4 regions of the Chelatococcus daeguensis genome follow, and region 3 is predicted to be linked to each of the others. Evidence: predicted binding sites of a transcription regulator. Region 3 holds the regulator's gene; each other region holds the start of a gene.
What was found. Region 3 encodes PhoB, which activates phosphate uptake and scavenging genes when phosphate is short. Its sites were predicted from a motif close to TGTCATNNANCTGTCAT; they were not measured.

Region 1 (5,573 bases), 1.8 Mb from region 3:
CGCTGCGCGTCGTCGATCCAGAAGGCGGGCAGGCGCTGCCGCAGGGCGAGATCGGCATGATCGAGGTCAAGGGGCCCAACGTCTTCAAGGGCTACTGGCGCAACCCGGAGAAGACGAAGGCCGAGTTCCGCGACGACGGCTTCTTCATCACCGGCGACCTCGGCAAGGTCGACGAGCGCGGCTATGTCCACATCGTCGGCCGCGGCAAGGACCTCATCATCACCGGCGGCTACAACGTCTACCCGAAGGAAGTGGAGAGCGAGATCGACGCCATGCCCGGCGTCGTCGAGAGCGCCGTCTTCGGCGTGCCGCACCCGGATTTCGGCGAGGGCGTGACGGCGGCCGTCGTTGCCGAAAAGGGGGCGAGCGTCGACGCCGCCGCCATCGTGAAGGCGCTCGAAGGGCGCCTCGCCAAGTTCAAGCAGCCCAAGCACGTCGTCGTCGTGCCGGAGCTGCCGCGCAACACCATGGGCAAGGTGCAGAAGAACGTGCTGCGGGACACCTACAAGGACCTCTACGCGCGGTGAGGCATCCCGCGCCTGACCGGCGGCCCGCGGCGGCACGAGGGCAATCCCCGACGGTGAGATGACGGCGCGTCCCGCGCCGCCGCGGCCGTTCGGGCGAAGCAGGGAGGAATGGCCGTGAAAGGACTGCTGCTCGCCGGGTTATCCTTCGTCGCACTCGCCGCCGGCGCCGAGGCGCGCGTCGTCGGCTTCGAGGTCACGCGCACCGAGGCGCCGGCCTTCGCCGGCCGCAGCTTCGCGGCGGGCCTCTACGAAAAGATCGTGGCGCGCGTCACCATGGCGGTGAAGCCGGAGGATGCGCGCAACGCCGGCATCGTGGACCTGGCGCTCGCGCCCCGGAACGCCGCCGGCGAAGTGGTCTTCTCGACAGACGTGCACATCCTGAAGCCGGCCGATCCCGCGCGCGGCAACGGCAAGCTCCTCTACGAAGTCACCAACCGCGGCCGCAAGCTCGGGCTCAGCCTACTGAACGATGCCCCGATGGTGAATGACCCGGCCTCGGCCGCCGATGCCGGCAACGGCTTCCTCATGGACCAGGGCTACACGCTCGTCTGGAGCGGATGGCAGGGCGACCTCGCGACCGCCGGCGGGCTTCTGGGCCTCGACGTGCCGACCGTGCCCGGCGTGACGGGGGAGAGCCGCGAGGAATTCGTCTTCGACGACACCAAGGGCACAGAGGGACCGGCGGTTGCCGTCGATCTCTCCTACCCGGCGGCCGATCCTGATCCCGCAAAGGCGCGGCTGACCGTGCGAGCCCGGGAGGGCGATGCGCGCGAGACGCCGGCCGGCCTCTCCTTCACCTATCTGAGCCCGACCCGCATCGAGATTACGAAGGCGCCAGGCTTCGATGCGGGCGCCATCTACGAGTTCATCTACACGGCGAAGAACCCGAAGGTCATGGGCCTCGGCTTTGCCGCCGTGCGCGACCTCGTCTCCTTCCTGCGCTACGAGGGCGCGGCGCCGGACGGGAGCGCCAATCCTCTCGCCACGGACGGCGCGCCGGCCTTGAAGGCCGCCTATGCCATCGGCATCTCCCAGAGCGGCCGCTTCCTGCGCGATCTCCTCTACCAGGGGTTCAACGACGACGAGAGCGGGCGGCCCGTGTTCGACGGCCTGATGCCGCATATCGCCGGCGCGCGCAGAACCTTCACCAATGCGCGCTTCGCCCAGCCGGGCCGCTATTCGCGCGATCACGAGGACCATCTTTATCCGGGCGACGCCTTCCCGTTCTCCTATGCGACGAGCCTCGATCCGATCGGCGGCACCACGGACGGCATCCTGAAGCGCTGCGAGGCCGCCGGCTCCTGCCCCAAGGTGATCCAGACCGACACCGACACGGAGGCGGTGCAGGCGCGCCTGTCGCTCGTCGTCACCGACACGGCCGGCAAGCCCCTGGCGCTGCCGGAGAACGTGCGCGCCTATTACTTCGCCGGGCTGCCGCACTTCACGCCCTTCGGCGCCAAGTCCGCGCCGGTGGCGGCCTGCCAGCTGCCCTCGAACCCGCTGCAAGCGGGCGCGCCCATGCGCGCGCTGCTCGTCGCGCTCGACGCCTGGGTAACCGAGGGCCGGGAGCCGCCGCCGAGCCGCTATCCGGGCCTGGAAGAAGGCACGCTCGTCGCGGCGCAGGAGGCCGGCTACGACGGTATACCAGGCCTGAAATTCGCGGGCGAGCACAACGAAAAGTCACTCGTCGACCACACGCGAATGCCGCCCGTCGCCGGACCGGCCTATCCCGTCTTCCTGCCGCGCGTCGACGCCGACGGGCATGCGGTCGCAGGCATCCGCCTGCCGGTGATCGAGGCGCCGACGGCGACCTATCTCGGCTGGAACCTGCGCAAGGCCGGCTTCGCCGAGGGCGCCATCTGCGGCCTGACCGGCTCCGAAATCCCGCTCGCCCGCACCAGGGCGGCGCGGCAGGAGGCCGGCGACAGACGCCTGTCGCTGGAGGAGCGCTACCCCGATCATGCCGCCTATGTGGCGGCGGTCTCCGCCGCGGCGCGCAAGCTCGCCGACGAGCGGCTGATGCTGCCGGCGGACGCGGATGCGATCGTCCGCGCGGCAGAAGCCTCCGACGTGGCCCGCTGAGGGGGCGGATCAGGCGCCGTATTTTTCGAGGAAGGCCTCGACCGACAGCGCGCGGAAGTCGGGCAGGGCGGCGTGCAGGCGCTCATGGCTCCAGTCCCACCAGGCGAGCGCCATGAGCCGCTCGGCGACGGCGGCCGGGAAACGGGGCCTGATGGGCCTTGCCGGCACGCCCGCGACGATGGCGTAGGGCGCGACGTCCTTCGTGACGACGGCGCCGGAGCCGACGACGGCGCCGGTGCCGATCGTCACCCCCGGCATCACCGTGACGCCGTGGCCGATCCACACGTCATGGCCGAGGGTGACGGGCTGGGCCCGGCGCCAGTCGAAGAACCCGCTCTCGTCCTCCTCTCCCTCGAAATAGGCCGAGGCGCGGTAGGTGAAGTGGGACTGACTCGCCCGCCACATGGGGTGGTTGCCCGGGTTGAGCCGCACCTGGGCGGCGATGGAGCAGAACTTGCCGATCGTGGTGTAGATGACGTCGCCGTCGTTCACGATGTAGCTGTAGTCGCCCATCGTCGTCTCGACGAGGCTCGTGCGCGCGCCGACTTCCGTGTAGCGGCCGAGCGTCGAGCGCAGCACGCTGGCGGTCGGGTGGATCGTCGGCGTTTCGCCGAGGCGCTTGCCCATCATTCGTCTCCCGGGAGGTGGCGCGCAGGTTTCGTGTGCCGATGTGACGTTGTTGTGACGGTATCAACAGTATTGAAAAGTTGTTAGATGGCAAATTGATCAATTTATTGATTGTCATGATAGTGTCGTCTGCTCGATCTAGATAACGCAGCAATCGTGGAGGTTGCTGCATGCTGGTTCTCGAAGGTGTCAGCCGACGTTTCGGTGCGAAGACGGCTGTCGACAGTGTCGAGCTGACCGTGGTTCCCGGCTCGTTCGTGGGCGTCATCGGCCGCTCCGGCGCCGGCAAGTCGACGCTGCTGCGCATGATCAACCGGCTCGTCGACCCGAGCGACGGGCGCATCCGCTGCGGCGATGTGGACGTGACGGGCCTCAGGGGGCGCGAGCTGCGCGACTGGCGGGCGCGCTGCGCCATGATCTTCCAGCAGTTCAACCTCGTCGGCAGGCTCGACGTGCTCACCAACGTGCTCATGGGCCGGCTCAATGCCGCGCCCTCGGCGAAATCCCTCGTGCGCCTGTGGGCGCCGGAGGACAAGGCGATCGCGCTCGCGGCGCTCGAGCAGTTCGACATCGCCGGGCTCGCGGCGCAGCGCGCGGATTCTCTGTCCGGCGGCCAGCAGCAGCGGGTGGCCATTGCCCGCGCGCTCGCGCAGTCGCCCGAGATCATCCTGGCCGACGAGCCGATCGCCTCGCTCGATCCGCGCAACACGCGCATCGTCATGGACGCGCTGCAGCGCATCAACCGCACCTACGGCATCACCGTCATCTGCAATCTGCATTCGCTCGAACTGGCGCGCGGCTACTGCGATCGTCTGGTCGGCATGGCCGCGGGCCGCGTCGTCTTCGACGGCCTGCCGGAAAGCCTGACCGACGACGTGGCGCGCGAGCTCTACGGGCTCGAGGCCGCCGACGTCATCGGCGAGGGCGCAACGTCCTCGGCCGCCGCCGGATGGGGCGCCCGTTCCCCTGTCGCGATCCCGGCCTGAGCGCCGCGATGGACGCCGGCGCAGCGATCCGCGCCGGACCTTACTCTTGAGGAGAGACCACGATGTTGAACCGCCGCGCCCTCATCGGTGCCGCCGCCGCGTCCTTCGCCTTCGCCGGCATGGCCCAGATTCCGGCCTTCGCTGGGGACTGGAAGGCGAAGTATCCCGAGCTCATCTTCTCTGTCGTGCCGGCCGAGAACGCCTCGGGCGTGAACGAGCGCTACGACGACTTCGTCGCCTATCTGTCGAAGGAACTCGGCGTGCCGGTGAAGCTGCGCATCGCCAACGACTATGCCGCGGTCATCGAGGGCCAGAAGGCTGGCAACATCCACATCGCCTATTACGGCCCGGCCTCGCTCTCCCGCGCCGTCAAGGTGACGAACGGCGGCGTCGAGCCCTTCGTGACGACGATCAACTCCGACGGCACGGTCGGCTATTATTCCGTCGCCTATGTGAAGGCGGACAGCCCCTACCAGTCGATCGACGACCTCAAGGGCAAGAACCTCGGCCTCGTCGATCCCAACTCGACTTCGGGCAACAACGTGCCGCGCTTTGCCCTCGACAAGCAGGGCATCGATCCCGAGCAGTTCTTCGGCAAGGTGGTCTATGCTGGCAGCCACGAGAATGCCGTTACCGCGCTTGAGCAGGGCACGGTCGACGTCGCCTTCAACTGGTGGAACTCCGAGAACGATTCCAACCTGACGCGCATGGCCAACAAGGGCATGGCCAAGAAGGAGAACTTCCGGATCATCTACAAGTCGGACCTCATCCAGGGCTCGCCCTACGCCTATCTGACCGACCTGCCGGCGGACCTCAAGCAGGCCATCGCCAAGGCCTTCCAGGAGGCGCCGCAGAAGAACAAGGCCGCCTTCGACAAGCTCTCCGACGGCAAGGACAAGGGTTTCGCGCCGATCACCACGGAGGACTACAAGGCGACCATCGAACTCATCGAGTTCGTCGACCGCCTGAAGCGCAAGAAGGCGTCCTGAGCGCATCCGTTCGGCAGGCCATCCCTGCCGCCCATCGCGCATTCCATCGTCATGGCCGGGCTTGTCCCGGCCATCCATGGCCTTCGACGGCGCTTGCGGTCAGGCGTGGAGGCCCGCAACAGGGACGGGCATGACGGTGTGCTGCCTCCGGCCCACCGGCTGACAAAGCAACCATCTCATGTCGCACGTCATCGCCCGTCTGCCTGAGCCGCGCCTGCGCGCGCTCGAAGATGCCTACGGCGCGGCCGTCGCCGCCAAGCGCCGGCAGGTTCTTCTCGGCGGCCTCATCCTTGCCGCGCTCGTCGGCCTGTCCGCCTGGGCGGGCGAGGTGGACCTTGCGAAGTTCTTCGCCAATCTCTGGC
Region 2 (5,573 bases), 1.7 Mb from region 3:
GCGAAAGCGCGCCAGCGCCCTGAGCGCCTTCTCGACGGCATCGTCGTGCAGCCGCTTCGTCGTCGCCACACTGCGGCCGAGGCCGCAGAGGACCTTTTCGTTGAAGATCGGCGTCGGCGCCCGCGTCATGCCCTCGTAGGCGACGAGGCGGACCGAGTTGGAGCCGATATCAACGATGGCCACCGGTGAGCCGACGTCGAGTCGGCCCGGGGCACGCAGTTCAGGCAGAGGATCCCTTGGCGAGGGTCCTGGGGCGCGAATCCTTGAGAGACTTTCCACGTCCAGACAGACTCGGGTTCGTCATGAAGTACTGATGAGCGTTGAAGGACTGCTCCCCCTTGCCCGGGATGATGCGCTTGCTCGTCCCATCGGGCAATACAGTCCAGCTCTGCTCGTTGTCCAGCAGATTGGCGAGCATGATCTGCTCGAGGATCTGCTCGTGCACGGTCGGATTAGAGATCGGCAGCAGCGCCTCGACCCGCCGATCGAGGTTTCGCTGCATCAGGTCGGCGGAGGAAATGTAGAGATGCGCCTTGGCATGCGGCAGCCCGTGCCCGTTGCCGAAGGCGTAGATGCGGCTGTGCTCGAGGAAGCGGCCGACGATGGACTTGACGCGGATGTTCTCCGACAGGCCCGGAATGCCGGGCCTGAGGCAGCAGATGCCGCGCACGATGAAGTCGACCTGCACGCCGGCCCGGCTCGCCTCGTAGAGCGCGTCGATGATCGTCGAATCGACCAGCGAGTTGCACTTGCCCCAGATCTGGGCCGGGCGGCCGGCCTTCGCATGGGCGATTTCCTCCTCAATATGCTTGAGGAGGCGCGCCTTCAGCGTCACGGGAGACACGGCCATGCGCTCAAGCTCGGCCGGCTCGGCATAGCCGGTGATGAAGTTGAAGATGCGCGCAACGTCCCGCGCGATGACGGGGTCGGCCGTGAAGAACGACAGGTCGGTGTAGATGCGCGCCGTGATCGGGTGGTAGTTGCCCGTGCCGACATGGCAATAGGTGACGAGTTGCCCGCCTTCGCGGCGCACCACCGACGACAGCTTGGCGTGGGTCTTGAGCTCGATGAAGCCGAAGACCACCTGCGCTCCTGCCCGTTCGAGGTCCCGCGCCCAGCGGATGTTGGCCTCCTCGTCGAATCGCGCCTTGAGCTCGACGAGCGCCGTCACGGACTTGCCGGCCTCGGCCGCCTCCGCGAGCGCCTTGACGATGGGCGAGTCCGACGAGGTGCGGTAGAGCGTCTGCTTGATGGCCACCACATTGGGATCGCGTGCCGCCTGCTGCAGGAACTGCACCACCACGTCGAAGGATTCGTAGGGGTGGTGGACGACGATGTCCTTCTGGCGGATGGCGGCGAAGCAATCGCCCCCGTGCTCGCGGATGCGTTCGGGAAAGCGCGGGTTGTAGGGCTTGAACTTGAGGTCGGGCCGGTCGAGCCCGACGAGCTGGCTGAGCTCGTTGAGCGCCAGCATGCCCTCGACCACGAAGATCTCGTCCGTTGTCACATTGAGTTCGTCGGCGACGAAGGCACGCAGCCCCTCGGGCATGGCCGCCTCGACCTCGAGTCGGATGACGCTGCCGCGGCGACGCTGCTTGAGGGCCGATTCGAACAGGCGCACCAGGTCTTCCGCCTCTTCCTCGATTTCGAGGTCGCTGTCGCGGATGACGCGGAAGCCCCCCTGTCCCTTCACCGTGTAGCCGGGGAAGAGCTTGGCCGTGAATAGGACGATGAGTTGTTCGAGCGCGATGAAGCGCTGGGCCCCCGTCTCGGCGAAATCCGGCAGGCGTACGAAGCGCTCCACCCGACTCGGCACGCGGATCAGCGCATTGAGCGAGCGGTTGTCGCTCTGGCGGAAGAGTGCCAGCGCCAGCGTGAAGCCGAGGTTGGAGATGAACGGGAACGGATGGGCCGGATCGACGGCGAGCGGTGTCAGCACCGGGAAAACGTGGTGAAGGAAATAATCGTCGAGCCACAGCCGCTCGGCCCTCGTCAGTTGTCCGGCATCGACGAGAACGATGCCGTTCTCGAGCAGTTCGTCCCTGAGCTCGCGCCAGCGGCGCTGCTGGTCGCTGGCGAGCACCGACACTTCGGCGCCGATGCGCATCAGCTGCTCGGCCGGCGTCAGCCCGTCCTGCGACTGCGTCATGACGCCCGAACGCACCTGGCCCCGCAGGCCCGCGACACGCACCATGAAGAACTCGTCGAGATTGTTGGCGGAGATCGACAGGAAACGCAGTTGCTCCAGCAGCGGATGGCGCTTGTTGGAGGCCTCCTCCAGCACCCGGCGGTTGAACTGCAGCCAGGACAGTTCGCGGTTGATGAAGCGTTCGGGCGACTGGCGCAGCGCCTCGGCAACGGCCGCCTCGGCCGCAACGGCCTCGCCCTGATCGAGCTTCACCGCCTCGCTCTGGCCGCCCGCCGGCTTGATCGCCTCGAGGTTCACCGTCCGCTCCCTTGTCATGTCGTTGCCGCCCTGGCTCGTCCTTGTGCGTCCATTCCAAGACAGACGCATGACGGCCCGGATGCGGCGCCCGGCGGCTTACCACGCCGCACCTCAGCCTCCCACCGGCACGGCCGGGATGCAACCTTCACGGAGGCGTCAGCTTTCGCCCATGGCGAGCGTGGCGAGGACAGCAAGGGCGAGCGGGCGCGTGATGCGCCGGCCGCGGCTCAAGGCCTCCCGGTCGAGGGCGGCGACGAGGCGCTGGGCAGCGGCGAGCGACCGCTCCATGCGCGGCAGGATGGACTCGACCACATTGGTATCGACGACGAGCTGCCGGTCGACGAAAAGCTTGACGAGGACGGCGCGCAGGAGCGCCTCGTCCGGCGCGCCGATGTCGACCGCCGGCGATTGCCGCAGGCGCGAGAGGAGGTCCGGCGTGGCAAGGCCCCAGGCCTCCGGCGCCGTCCGCGCTGTCAAGAGCAGGCTGCTGCCGGTGCTGCGCAGGGCGTTGAGGAGGTGGAAGAAGGCATGCTCGTCGAGCGGGCTGCGGTCGCAATCCTCCACTACCAGAGCCGGTGCGCCGGCAAGCTCCGGCACGGCCGGAAGCGTCACGGCGGCGGCATCGGCGACAGTCGCACCGGCGCGCTCGGCCCACATGACGGCAAGATGCGTCTTGCCCGCCCCCTCCGGTCCGACGAGGCGCAGGACGGGATGCGGCCAGTCGGGCCAACGCTCGATCAGGGCATAAGCGGCCTCGTTGCACGGGCTGACGAGGAAATCCTCCGCCCCGTAGCGTGGCATCAGCGCCAGATCGAGCGGCAGTTGCCGGGGCTTGTCCGCCATGGGCCGGCTCACGCGTCCGTCTCCGGCCGGGGCGGTGGCGGCAGGCCTTCGTCATAGAGCGAGCTTGCCAGATACTGCCGCACGGCAAAGCGCGCGAGGACGCCGAGCGCCGCGGCGATCGGCACGGCAAGGAGAAGGCCGACGAAGCCGAACAGCGAGCCGAAGGCGAAAAGCGCGAACATCAGCCAGACCGGGTGCAGCCCCACCGCATGACCGACGAGCTTGGGCGACAGGATGTTGCCCTCGAGGAACTGGCCGGCGAAGAAGATGGCGAGGGTCGCGCCGATCATGATGTAGTCGGGCCAGAACTGCACGATGGCGACGCCGACGGAGAGCACGAGGCCAGTCAGCGAGCCGACATAGGGGATGAAGCTGATGAGCCCGGCCCCAAGCCCGATGAGCGCCCCGAAGTTGAGGCCGATGAGCGAGAGGCCGACGGCATAGAACGTGCCGAGGATGATGCACACCAGCGCCTGGCCGCGGATGAAGCCGGCGATTGCCCCGTCCATCTCGCGGGCGAGCTGGCGGATGGTCGGCGCGTGCCGACGCGGCAACCAGTTGTCGAGGGTCGCGATCATCCGGTCCCAGTCGACGAGCAGGTAGAAGGCGACGACCGGCGTCACGACGAGCAGGGCGAAGACGTTGACGATGGCCTGCCCGCCCGACCACAGCGATTGCAGGAAGGCGCCGAGCCAGCGCGCCCCCTCCGAGACGACGTTGCCGAGGGACTGCTGCACGTCCTGCAGCACGGCAGGGCCGCCGAGCCGCTCCAGCAGCGTGCCCCCCTGCTCGGCGGCCAGCTGCTGCAGGCGCGACACCGTCTCCGGCAGCTTGCCGATGAAGGCAGCGAGCTGGTTGGCGACAATGGGGACGAGCAGGACGAGCGCGACAATGAAGAGGAGGATGAAGATGCCGAGGATGAGGAGCGTCGCCCACAACCGGCCGAGGCCGATCCGCTCCAGCCGGTCCGCCAGCGGATCGAGCAGATAGGCCAGCGCCAGACCCGCCACGAAGGGCAGCAACATGTCGCGCAGCACGTAGAGTCCCGTGACGACGAGGATCAGAGCCACCAACCAGAAGACGACCTGCCGCTGCGCGATCATGCGATATCCCGAGCTGCCGGCGGCAGCGCCTGTTCCTTGCGGACCCTTACCGGGCGCGGTTACGTGGCCATATGCCGCAGCCACAGAGCGAGATAGGCGCCCGCCGACAGCAGCGTCAAGAGCGCCACGGCCGCGAGCGCAAGATCGTGGACAACGGCGAGATCGAGCCCGAAGGCCCTTGCGCCGAGCACGAGGCCGGCAAAGCCGATCTGCGCGACGGTCGTCATCTTGCTGACCCACAGCGGCCGGATGGCGAGCGGCCGCGCCATGAGCCACGAGAGGACGATCGCCATCAGGATCATGATGTCGCGGAAGACGACGAGGATCGCAACCCACCCCGGCAGGACGCCGACGACGGCGAGGCTCACGTAGATCGAGATGAGCAGCGCCTTGTCGGCGAGCGGGTCGAGATAGGCGCCGAGTTCGCTCTGCAGGCCGAAGCGCCGCGCGAGGAAGCCGTCGACCGCGTCGGAAAGGCCGGCGACGGCGAAGAGCACGAAGGCCGCGAGCCACTGTCCCGAACCGATCATGGCGATGACGACGGGCACGAGGATGAGGCGGGCGATCGTGATGAGATTGGGCAGGGTCATGGTGGCAGGTCGTGACGAGGATGCCCACAATCTAGGCAGCGCGACCGCGCTGTGCGAGCCCCGGAAGCACCAAGGGCCCGTGTCGGGTCTTGCACAGCGGCGCCCGGCATCGTACTGCCCGGACTTAAAGAGCGTGCGGCGCGCGCCCCGGAGCCTGGTCACGATGCAGAAGCCCCCGAAGAACGGTCTCACCTATGCCCAGTCCGGCGTCGACATCGATGCCGGCAACGCCATGGTCGAGGCCATAAAGCCGCTCGTGCGCGCCACGAAGCGCCCCGGCGCCGACACCGAGATCGGCGGCTTCGGCGGCCTCTTCGATCTGAAGGCGGCAGGCTTTCGCGATCCGATCCTCGTTGCGGCCAACGACGGCGTCGGCACAAAGGTGAAGATCGCCATCGACACCGGCATCCACGACACCGTCGGCATCGATCTCGTCGCCATGTGCGTCAATGACCTCGTGGTGCAGGGTGCCGAACCGCTCTTCTTCCTCGACTATTACGCCACCGGCAAGCTCGAGCCGGAGGCGGGCGTCGCCATCGTCAAGGGCATCGCCGAGGGCTGCCGCATCGCCGGCTGCGCGCTGATCGGCGG
Region 3 (5,573 bases):
CCTGACCCAACCCGAGGCGAACCGTCGGCTTGACGACCAGGTGGTCGCCTGGCTCGAGGACCTGAAGCAGCGCGGCATGGTAGCGTCGCATTTCGCCAGCCGCTTCTTCACCTCTGGCGACAGCCGCGAGCCGGAGCAGGCGGGTATTCTCGGAGCTCTCATCGGCTCGGCGCTGACCATGCTGGTGACGCTGGTCCTGTGCCTGCCGATCGGCGTCGGTGCCGCCGTCTATCTCGAGGAATTCGCGCCGAAGAACCGGCTGACGGACCTCATCGAGGTCAACATCAACAATCTCGCGGCGGTGCCCTCGATCGTCTTCGGTCTGCTCGGCCTTGCGATGTTCCTCAACTTCTTCGGCCTGCCGCGCTCGGCGCCACTCGTCGGTGGTCTCGTCCTCGCTCTCCTGGTGCTGCCGACGATCATCATCGCGAGCCGCGCCGCTCTGAAGTCGGTGCCGCCGTCGATCCGCGAGGCGGCGCTCGGCATCGGCGCCTCGCACCAGCAGGCGGTGTTCCACCACGTGCTGCCGCTCGCCATGCCCGGCATCATGACCGGCACCATCATCGGCATGGCGCATGCGCTGGGGGAAACCGCGCCGCTGCTCCTCATCGGCATGGTCGCCTTCATCGTCGACGTACCGGGCTCAATCACCGATGCGGCGACGGCGCTGCCCGTACAGATCTACCTGTGGTCGGACCTGCCGGAGCCGCTGTTCCAGGCCAAGACCGCCGCCGCCATCCTGGTTCTGCTCGCTTTCCTCTTTATCATGAACGGTCTTGCCATCCTGCTGCGCCGCCGCTTCGAGCGCCGCTGGTGAGCCGCGTCGCGGGCCGAAGGGAGTTCTCAATGATGACGACGATGCCGAACATCGAGCTGGCGAAGGCCACGGTGGCCGAAGTCGCGGACGAGGCAGCGACGAAGGTCGTGGCCCGCGAGGTCAACGTCTATTACGCCGACAAGCACGCCTTGCACGATGTCTCGATTGACATTCCTGAGAAGGCGGTCACCGCCTTCATCGGCCCGTCCGGCTGCGGCAAGTCCACCTTCCTACGCTGCATCAACCGGATGAACGACACGATATCGATCTGCCGCGTCAGCGGCCGCATCGAGATCGACGGCAGCGACATCTATGACCGGAATCTCGACCCGGTGCAGTTGCGGGCGAAGGTCGGCATGGTGTTCCAGAAGCCGAACCCCTTCCCCAAGTCGATCTACGAGAACGTCGCCTACGGGCCGCGCATCCACGGGCTCACGAGCTCCAAGGCCGACCTCGACGAGGTCGTCACCATGAGCCTCAAGCGCGCCGGTCTCTATGAGGAGGTGAAGGACCGTCTCGCCTCGCCGGGCACCGGCCTCTCCGGCGGCCAGCAGCAGCGCCTGTGCATCGCCCGTGCCATCGCCGTCAATCCCGAGGTCATCCTCATGGACGAGCCGTGTTCGGCGCTTGATCCCATCGCCACGGCAAAGATCGAGGAGTTGATCGACGAATTGCGCGAGAACTACACCATCGTCATCGTCACGCACTCGATGCAGCAGGCGGCCCGCGTCTCGCAGCGCACGGCGTTCTTCCACCTCGGCAAGCTCGTGGAAGAGGGGCCGACGGAGCAGATCTTCACGGCGCCGCAGGACAAGCGGACGCAAGACTACATCACTGGGCGCTTCGGCTGAGGCTGCCGCAGCAACAAGGATTGCCGACGATGACCGATCATATCGTCAGCTCGTACGACGTCGAGCTCGATACCCTGCGCAGCAAGATCGCCGAGATGGGTGGCATCGCCGAGAAGATGCTGGGCGATGCGACGATAGCCCTCGTGCGGCGCGATGCAGCCCTCGCCCAGGCGGTTATCGCCGTCGACGAGCGGCTCGATGCCCTGCAACACGACGTCGAGGAACGCGCCGTGCTCACCATCGCCAAGCGCCAGCCGATGGCGGTCGACCTGCGCGAGATCGTCTCCGCCATCCGCGTGGCGGGCGATATCGAGCGCGTCGGCGACCTCGCCAAGAACACCGCCAAGCGTGTCGTCGCCATCAGCAACGAGATGCAGCCGCAGAAGATCGTCGGTGGCGTGCAGCACATGAGCGACCTCGTGCAGGCCCAGCTCAAGGATGTGCTCGACGCCTATGCGCAGAAGGACACGGCCCGCGCGCTCGACGTGTGGCAGCGCGACGATCGCATCGACGCGCTCTACACCTCGATCTTTCGCGAACTGCTGACCTACATGATGGAAGACCCGCGCAACATCAGCTTCTGCACGCATCTCCTGTTCCTCGCCAAGAACATCGAGCGCATCGGCGACCACACCACCAACATCGCCGAGACCATCCACTATCTTGTCACCGGAAAGCCGCTCGCCGCCGAACGGCCGAAGAGCGACGACTCGAGCTTCACCACCGTGCCGGTCTCCGGCCGGCAGTAAGTGTCGATCACGCGCCAGCGTCCACCACGGAAGGACCGATGGGACCCCGTATCCTCATCGTCGAAGACGAAGAGCCGCTCACACTCCTCCTACGCTACAACCTCGAGGCCGAAGGCTATACCGTCGATGCCGTCGCGCGCGGTGACGAGGCCGAGGTGCGCCTGCGCGAGCAGGTCCCGGACCTCGTGCTGCTCGACTGGATGCTGCCGGGACTGTCCGGCATCGAGCTATGCCGGCGCTTGCGTGCCCGCCGGGAAACGGAACGGCTGCCCGTCATCATGCTCACCGCCCGGGGCGAGGAGGGCGAGCGTGTGCGCGGTCTCGCGACCGGCGCGGACGATTACGTCGTCAAGCCCTTCTCCGTACCGGAGCTCCTGGCGCGCGTGCGTGCCCTGCTGCGCCGCGCCAAGCCGGGCCATGTGGCCACCGTGCTCACCGCCGGCGATATCGAGCTCGACCGCGAGACCCGGCGCGTACGCCGTTCTGGCCGCGAGCTTCACCTCGGCCCCACCGAGTTCAAGCTGCTCGAGTTCCTGATGCAGAGCCCCGGCCGTGTCTTCACGCGCGAGCAGTTGCTCGACGGCGTCTGGGGCCACGACGTCTATATCGACGAGCGCACGGTGGACGTGCATGTCGGACGCCTGCGCAAAGCCATCAACCGGGCCCGCAAGCCGGACCCGATCCGCACGGTGCGCGGCGCCGGCTATTCCTTCGACGAGACCTTTTCGCACGCGGAGTGAAGCGCGATGCTGCCGCCATCCCCCGGTGCGGCCAGCAAAGAGGCCGGAGCGGCCCGCTCCGGCCTCTTTGCTGGCCGCTTCTGTCCCCGGTCAGGAGCGCATCACCTTCTTCTCGCGCCGACGGTCCGCCGCCGGCTGGTAGGCGATGCGCGCATGGTGCGCGCAATAGGGCATGCCGAGGAGGGAGCGCGCGCCGCAGAAGCGGAAGTCCGGCGTCGTCGGGTCACCCATCGGCCAGCGGCACATGGCTTCCCGCAGCTCCATGATGGTCACGCGCTCGCTCAGCGGCACGACCACCTCGTCCTGGGGCTGGAACTGTTCCTGCGGCACCGCCTCGGTCTCGAGCTCGGGCGCCGCGGCGAGGGCTGTGTTGCCGCGCACGACGGTCTGGCCCGATGGCTGCGTCATAGGATGGCTCGGGCTGCGTGTGTGCGCGGCCTTCCGCGGCCGGGAGGCCGCCGGTGCCGCCGACTTGGCGCGGCCGGAAAGCCCGAGGCGATGCACCTTGCCGATGACGGCATTGCGCGTCACGCCGCCGAGCTCGGCGGCGATCTGGCTGGCGCTAAGGCCTTCGGTCCAGAGCTTGCGCAGCAGCTCCACCCGCTCGTCGCTCCAGGTATTGCTCTGATCGCTCATCGCTCTCTCCGCCCGGCTCGTTCCGGCGCGCGCAAGGGGAGCGCGAAAGAGGCTCTTGCCTCGTCGCATCCTGCTGCAGGTAGCGCCGATAGGGAATTGGCCACACGATATGTCGTGGTCTGTGGCTCGGAAGCTACAATATGAGGGAAGGCACGAGCAAGGCTTCGCGCCGGCCGATCTGCGTTTTCCCCAAGATCGTGACAGCAATCGGGCGCCGGCTGATCGATCGTATCAATGCGATTGAATTGACAGTCCCTGTGACCCATCTAAAATTGTGGACGGTGCCGCCCCTGCCCGGGCGGCACTTTGATTTTCGGGAAAATCCGAGGCGTCCGGCGGCAGGCCGGCGCCTCATCGCGGAGACGAGAGACGTGACTTCGCCGCTTCTGCAGACCTATGCGCGGGCCGACATCGAATTCGAGAAGGGCGAGGGCGCGTGGCTCGTGACGCGAAGCGGCGAGCGATACCTCGATTTCGGCGCCGGCATCGCTGTCAACGCCCTCGGCCATTGCCATCCGCATCTCGTCGAGGCGTTGACCGCGCAGGCCGGCAAGCTCTGGCACACGTCGAACCTCGTGCGCATCCCCGAGGGCGAGCGGCTCGCCCAGCGGCTGGTCGATGCGACTTTCGCCGACAATGTCTTCTTCACCAATTCCGGCGCCGAGGCGCTGGAATGCGCCATCAAGATGGCCCGGCGCTACCATTCGTCCAAGGGCCAGCCCGAGCGCTTCCACATCGTCACCTTCGAGGGCGCCTTCCACGGCCGCACGCTGGCGACCATCGCCGCCGGCGGCCAGAAGAAATATCTCGAGGGCTTCGGCCCCAAGGTCGAAGGCTTCGACCAGGTCGCCTTCGGCGACTGGGAGGCGCTCGAGGCCGTCGTCGGCCCGCAGACCGGCGCCATCCTCATCGAGCCGATCCAGGGCGAGGGCGGCATCCGCGCCGTCGCGCCCGAGGCGTTGCGCCGCCTGCGCAAATTCTGCGACGAGCGGGGCCTCCTCCTCATCCTCGACGAGGTGCAGAGCGGCGTCGGCCGCACGGGCAAGCTCTTCGCGCACGAATGGGCCGGCATCACGCCGGACATCATGGCGGTGGCCAAGGGCATCGGCGGCGGCTTCCCCATGGGTGCCTGCCTCGCCACCGCCGAGGCGGCGAGCGGCATGACCTATGGCGTTCACGGCACAACCTTCGGCGGCAATCCGCTCGCCATGGCGGTCGGAAATGCGGTGCTCGACGTGGTGCTGGCGCCCGGCTTCCTCGATCAGGTGGCGCGGACCGGCCTGCTCCTCAAGCAGCGCCTTGCCGCGCTCAAGGACAGGCATCCTGGTGTCATCGCCGAGGTGCGCGGCGAGGGGCTGATGCTCGGCCTCAAGCTCGCCGTGCCGAACACGGAATTCGTCGATGCGGCGCGGGCCAACAGGCTCATCGTCATCGGCGCCGGCGATAACGTGGTGCGGCTGCTGCCGCCGCTCACCATCGGCGAGGCCGAGGTGAGCGAGGCGCTGGAACGCCTGGAGGCGACCGCCGCCGCCGTCGAGGCCGCCCGCTCGGTCGAGAAGGGAGCGGCGTGATGAGCGGCTCCGTGCGCCACTTCCTCGACCTCACCGATTTCACGCAAGACGACCTGCGCCAGGTGCTCGACGCCAGCGCCGCGCTGAAGGCCGGGCGCCGCAAAGGCCAGCCGCCGAAGGAGAAGCCGCTCGCCGGCAAGGTGCTGGCCATGATCTTCGACAAGCCGTCGACGCGCACGCGCGTCTCCTTCGACCTCGCCATGCGCGAA
Region 4 (5,573 bases), 240 kb from region 3:
GATAATGCCGAAGGTGTCGAAGAAGGCGTAGACGATGTTGACGACAAGCAGGAAGAAGGTCGTCGGCGCGAGCAGCGGCCAGACGATCTTGCGGAAACGCAGCCAGGGGCCCGCCCCGTCGAGCGCCGCCGCCTCCACAAGCGTGCGCGGAATGGCCTGCAGTCCGGCGAGGAAGAATAGGAAGTTGTAGCTCACCTGCTTCCACGAGGCGGCGAGAATGACCATGATGAGCGCATCGGTGCCGTTGAGGTGGTGGTTCCAGTAGATGCCGATGGCCCGCAGACCACGCGCCACCACGCCGACCGACGGATCGAACATGAACCACCACAGGATGGCAGCGACCGCCGGGGCCACGGCATAGGGCCAGATGAGCAGCGTCTGGTAGACCATCGCCTTGCGCCCCACCTTGTCAGCGGCGAGCGCGAAGAGGAGCCCGAGACCGAGCGAGATGGCCGCGACCGACGCGGAGAAGACCACAGTGATGGCGAAGCTCGACCGGTAGCTCGGATCCTCGAACAGGGCGACGAAATTGGCGAGGCCGACGAACTGGCGCGACAGGCCGAAGGCGTCTTCGGCAAAGAGCGAGGTGTAGAGCGCCTGGCCAGCGGGCCACAGGAAGAAGATGATGGTGATGGCAAGCTGCGGCGCAAGCAGCAGATAAGGCACGATGCCGCCGCCGAAGGTGACCCGTTTTGCCTGCATCGGCCCCCCAGAAGGAACAGGGCGGCGCCCGATGCAGTCCGGGCGCCGCCATTCTACATTACATTATTCAGGAGTTGGACTTCTCGAACTGGCGGAGCAGCTCGTTGCCGCGCTTCGCCGCCGCGTCGAGCGCGTCCTTCGCCGACTTCTTGCCGGTTAGCGCGTTCTCCAGTTCCTCCTCGATCATGTCGCGGATCTGGACGAAGTTGCCGAGACGCAGGCCCTTGGAGTTGTCGGTCGGCGGGTTGAGGTTCATCTGCTTGATCGAGATGTCGGAACCCGGGTTCTTTTCATAGAAACCTTCTTTCTGCGACAGCTCGTAGGCGGCCTTGGTGATCGGCAGGTAGCCGGTCTGCTGGTGCCACCAGGCTTGCACCTCGGGCTTCGACAGATAGGCGAAGAACTTCGCCGCGCCCTTGTATTCCTCCTTCGGACGACCGGCGAGGACCCAGAGCGTCGCGCCGCCGATGATGGAGTTCTGCGGGGCGCCCTGCACGTCCGGCCAGTAGGGCTGCATGCCGTAGCCGACGCCGAACTTGGCATTGGCCATGATGTTGGCGCGCGCCGCCGAGGAGGCGAAGGTCATGGCGCATTCGCCGGAGAGGAACTTGGGATCCGACTTGCCCTGGCGGCCACCGTAGTCGAAGATCTTCGACTTCTGCCAGTCGACCAGCGCCGTCCAGTGCTTCTCGAGCGTCGGGTTGTTGATCTTGAGCTCGGTGCCGAGGCCGCCGAAGCCGTTGGCCTCGGTCGACAGCGGGATGTTGTGCATGGCCGAGAAGTTCTCGACATGGACCCAGGACGGCCACTGGGTGGTGAAGCCGCACGCGATGCCCGCCGCCTGCAGCTTCTTGGCGAACTCCTCCACCTCCGGCCAGGTCTTGGGCGGGGTGTTCTCGTCAAGGCCGGCCTTCTTGAAGTGATCCTTGTTGTAATAGAGGATCGGCGTCGATGAATTGAACGGGAACGACAGCATGTTGCCCTGCGTGTCGCTGTAGTAGCCCGTCACCGCCGGCAGGTAGGCCTTGGGATCGAACGGCTCGTTCTCGTCGGCCATCAGCTTGTAGACGGGATAGACGGCGCCCTTGGCCGCCATCATGGTCGCCGTGCCGACCTCGAAGACCTGCACGATCGTCGGGTGCTGCTTGGCGCGGAAGGCAGCGATGGCGCCCGTCATGGTCTCCGGATAGCTGCCCTTGAAGACCGGGACAACCTTGTACTCGCTCTGCGAGGCGTTGAAGTCGCTGGCGATCTTCTCGAGCTTCTCGCCGAGCGCGCCCGACATGGCATGCCACCACTGGATTTCAGTCTGGGCAGCAGCCGGTCCTGCCGCGGCGATGAAAGCCGCCGCACTTGCCATGGTTACAATACGAGATGCCATGATAGCCTCCCCATCTCCCGGAGCCCCCCTCGGGGACCCTTCTCTTCGTTGCTAGCGAGCATAGCATGACAATGACATGACAGTTCAATGAATAATCGACGACAAACGCAAGCGAAACGAAATTTGAGTCTTCAGCGAGGAGCGCATCCATGGGGGGCCTGACCCTTTCCACAGCCACCACCCTGCCGACCGATTTTGCGAGGGCCGCCTTGGCCGGCCGCGTCTTCCGGCCCGATGTTGCCGGCCCTTCGGTGGTGACCGTCCGCGATGGCGAGGTTTTCGATATCAGCCGCGCTTTCGCGACGATGCGCGACCTATGCGAAACTTCCGCACCTGCGGCCGCCCTGCGCGACGCCAAGGGCGAATCATTGGGTCCGCTCGAGGCCATCCTCGCCAATTCCGTGGAGGCGACGCGTGATTCCACCCGGCCCTACCTCCTCGCGCCCATTGACCTGCAGGCGGTGAAGGCGGCGGGCGTGACCTTCGCCGTCTCCATGCTGGAGCGCGTCATCGAGGAGCGCGCGCGCGGCAATGCGGACGCCGCGGCGGCCATCCGCGAGGAGATCAACCGCCTCGTCGGCGATGACCTCGCCCGCCTCAGGCCCGGCTCGCCCGCGGCCATGCGCCTCAAGGAGGTGCTCGTGGCCCAGGGCGCCTGGAGCCAGTATCTAGAGGTTGGCATCGGGCCGGATGCCGAGATCTTCACCAAGGCCCAGCCCATGTCGAGCGTCGGCACGGGAGCGGATGCCGGCATCCACGCCATCTCCACCTGGAACAATCCCGAGCCCGAGGTGGTGCTGGTCGTCGCCTCGGACGGGCGCATCGTCGGCGCCACCCTCGGCAACGATGTCAACCTGCGCGACGTCGAGGGCCGCTCGGCCCTGCTCCTCGGCAAGGCGAAGGACAACAACGCGAGCTGTGCGGTCGGCCCCTTCCTGCGCTTCTTCGACGACGGCTTCTCGCTCGACGACGTGCGCCGCATGCACGTGACGCTGACCGTCGAGGGCGAGGATGGCTTCCGCATGGAGGGCTTCTCCACCATCGAGAAGATCAGCCGAGACCCGGCCGACCTCGCGGCTCAGATGATCGGCAGGCATCACCAGTATCCGGACGGGGCGGTGCTCTTCCTCGGCACGCTTTTCGCGCCGGTCGAGGACCGCGATGCGCCGGGCAAGGGCTTTACCCACAAGGTGGGCGACGTCGTCACCATCGCCGCCCCGCAGCTTGGCAGCCTCGTCAACCGCATGCGCCACAGCCAGGACTGCGCACCGTGGACCTTCGGCACCGGGCAGCTGATGCGCAACCTCGCCAAGCGCGGCCTCCTCTGAGCCGCCCCGCGGACCGGAACCGGACGTGAACCAGCACCGCCGACCGCCAGCCTCCGGGAACGCCGCCGGCGATGCCATCGCAGACGATGGAGCGGCCGCGTTCCTCGCCGTGCGGCCGCGGCTCCTTGCCATCGCCCATCGCATGCTCGGCACGATGAGCGATGCCGAGGACGTGGTGCAGGATGCCTTCCTTCGTTTCCATGCCGCCGGCGGAACAATCGACAGTCCGCAGGCCTGGCTCGTCACGGTGACGAGCCGGCTCGCCATCGACCGGCTGCGGGCCGCACGGCGCGAGCGCGCCGCCTATGACGGGCCTTGGCTGCCCGAGCCCTGGACGGGACCCGACGACGGCGACGCCTTCGCCGGCGACCTGCCCTATGCCGTCCTCGTGCTAATGGAGCGCCTCGGCCCGGTGGAGCGCTGCGCCTTCGTGCTGCGCGCGCTCATCGACATGCCCTATGCCCGCCTCGCCGAAGTGCTCGGCCGCAGCGAGGCGGCCTGCCGGCAGATCGTCGCCCGGGCGCGGCGACGACTCGGCGACGGGCAGATCCCGGCAGCGCCGGGGGATGCTCTGGCACGCCGTCGGCGGCATGAAACCCTCATGGAAGAGTTCCGCCTCGCGCTCGCCGCCGGGGATGCCGATCGCCTCATCCGCCTGCTGGCGCCGGAAGCGACCATCACGACGGACGGCGGCGGCAAGGTGCTCGCCGCCCGCAACATCGTGCGCGGCGCGGGGCGGATCGTGCGGCTGGTGCTGGGCGTCGCCCGCAAGCTCGGCCGTGGCCGCATCGAGCGGCCGGCGCGCTTTGCCGGCGAAGCGGGCTTCGTCACCTACGATGGGGAACGCCCGGTGCGGATCGTAATGGCGGCGAGCGACGGCGAGCGGATCACGGCCGTCTATTTCGTGCTCAACCCGGACAAGCTCGTCCGCATCCCCACCGAAAGCTGAGCCGACGTTTTTTGCGGTCCCCTGTCACAAGGCGTGCCGTGCTGCGTCTTGGAGGCATGCGGCCTCGCTCGGCCGCGCAGAGGAGTACATGACGATGAGGACCATCAACGCCTACGGTATCATCCCCGATGTCTTCGGCACGGCGCGTCGACTCAACAGCGACATCGAGGGGCTCGGCCTCGACATGACGCTCGTCGAGCTCGTCAAGACGCGCGCCTCGCAGATCAACGGCTGCGCCTATTGCGTGCACATGCACGGCGGCGATGCGGTGAAGAAATACGGCGAGAAGCCGGAGCGGCTGTATCTCCTGCCGACATGGCGGGAATCGCCCGCCTTCGATGCGCGCGAGCGCGCCGCCCTCGCCTATGCGGAAGCAATGACGCGCATGGACGACCATGACGCCCTCGTCCAGGCCGCAACCGCCCTCGACGATCATTTCTCCGAAAAGGAGGTCGTGGCGCTGACGGCGCTCCTTGCCATGATCAATTTCTGGAACCGCATCGCCGTCGGCTTCGGCACCCAGCACGCGCCGGTCTGATCGGCCTCAGATGACGTTCGCCTCGCGCAGCGGCCGCTCCGCGAGGATGCGGCCGTAGCCGAGATCGGCGAGATCGAGCGTCACGAAGCGCCCGTGCACGATCTCCTCGGCGATGCCGCGGCCCACGGCAGGCGACTGCTGCAGGCCGTGCCCCGAGAAGCCGTTGGCGAGGAAGAGGTTCTCGACCTCGCCGGCGCGGCCGACGATGGCGTTGTGATCGAGCAGGTTCATGTCGTAGGGACCGGACCAGGCCCGGCCGGGACGGATGTGCTCGAAGGCGGGCACGCGCATGGCGAGCGCCGGCCAGATCACCTCCTCAAACAGCGACCAGTCGACCGTCTCCGCATCGCCGTCCCACTCGGGATCGGCCTCGGGCTCTGGCGAGATGCCGCAGATGAACATCTGCCCGTCGGCGCCGCGGTGCCCCTCGGGCCGCACGTAGGCGCCGGAGGTGTCGATCATCAGCGGGCAGTTGTCGACCGGCCCCTTGCAGGTGAAGCTGAAGACATAGCGCTTCCTCGGGTACACGGGGATGTCGATGCCGGCGCTCGCAGCGATGCGCCGCCCATCCGAGCCGGCGCAATTGACGACCGCGCCGCAGGCGATGCGGCTACCGTCCGCAAGGTGCACCGCGACGATGCGGCTACCCTGCCGCTCGAGACGGGCGACCTCGCC

Region 1: the regulator PhoB is predicted to act here: its motif matches at 3,349-3,365, upstream of phnC (phosphonate ABC transporter ATP-binding protein).
Region 2: the regulator PhoB is predicted to act here: its motif matches at 2,503-2,519, upstream of BOQ54_RS10580 (RNA degradosome polyphosphate kinase).
Region 4: the regulator PhoB is predicted to act here: its motif matches at 2,149-2,165, upstream of ugpB (sn-glycerol-3-phosphate ABC transporter substrate-binding protein UgpB).

What each region holds. Positions count from the first base shown of each region.
Region 1 is NZ_CP018095.1:2,322,228-2,327,800, reverse strand. It holds gene BOQ54_RS11010 (malonate--CoA ligase) at 1-527, shown strand, start outside; gene BOQ54_RS11005 (alpha/beta hydrolase domain-containing protein) at 642-2,609, shown strand; gene BOQ54_RS11000 (DapH/DapD/GlmU-related protein) at 2,619-3,239, opposite strand; gene phnC (phosphonate ABC transporter ATP-binding protein) at 3,407-4,222, shown strand; gene phnD (phosphonate ABC transporter substrate-binding protein) at 4,285-5,211, shown strand; gene phnE (phosphonate ABC transporter, permease protein PhnE) at 5,390-5,573, shown strand, end outside.
Region 2 is NZ_CP018095.1:2,234,056-2,239,628, forward strand. It holds gene ppx (exopolyphosphatase) at 1-183, opposite strand, end outside; gene BOQ54_RS10580 (RNA degradosome polyphosphate kinase) at 221-2,464, opposite strand; gene BOQ54_RS10585 (DnaA ATPase domain-containing protein) at 2,603-3,289, opposite strand; gene BOQ54_RS10590 (AI-2E family transporter) at 3,298-4,392, opposite strand; gene BOQ54_RS10595 (CDP-alcohol phosphatidyltransferase family protein) at 4,452-4,982, opposite strand; gene purM (phosphoribosylformylglycinamidine cyclo-ligase) at 5,146-5,573, shown strand, end outside.
Region 3 is NZ_CP018095.1:520,514-526,086, forward strand. It holds gene pstA (phosphate ABC transporter permease PstA) at 1-817, shown strand, start outside; gene pstB (phosphate ABC transporter ATP-binding protein PstB) at 850-1,668, shown strand; gene phoU (phosphate signaling complex protein PhoU) at 1,698-2,417, shown strand; gene phoB (phosphate regulon transcriptional regulator PhoB) at 2,456-3,157, shown strand; gene BOQ54_RS02415 (GcrA family cell cycle regulator) at 3,248-3,793, opposite strand; gene BOQ54_RS02420 (aspartate aminotransferase family protein) at 4,165-5,364, shown strand; gene argF (ornithine carbamoyltransferase) at 5,364-5,573, shown strand, end outside.
Region 4 is NZ_CP018095.1:277,779-283,351, reverse strand. It holds gene ugpA (sn-glycerol-3-phosphate ABC transporter permease UgpA) at 1-702, opposite strand, end outside; gene ugpB (sn-glycerol-3-phosphate ABC transporter substrate-binding protein UgpB) at 770-2,083, opposite strand; gene BOQ54_RS01260 (fumarylacetoacetate hydrolase family protein) at 2,233-3,411, shown strand; gene BOQ54_RS01255 (sigma factor) at 3,437-4,360, shown strand; gene BOQ54_RS01250 (carboxymuconolactone decarboxylase family protein) at 4,449-4,898, shown strand; gene BOQ54_RS01245 (NAD(P)/FAD-dependent oxidoreductase) at 4,905-5,573, opposite strand, start outside.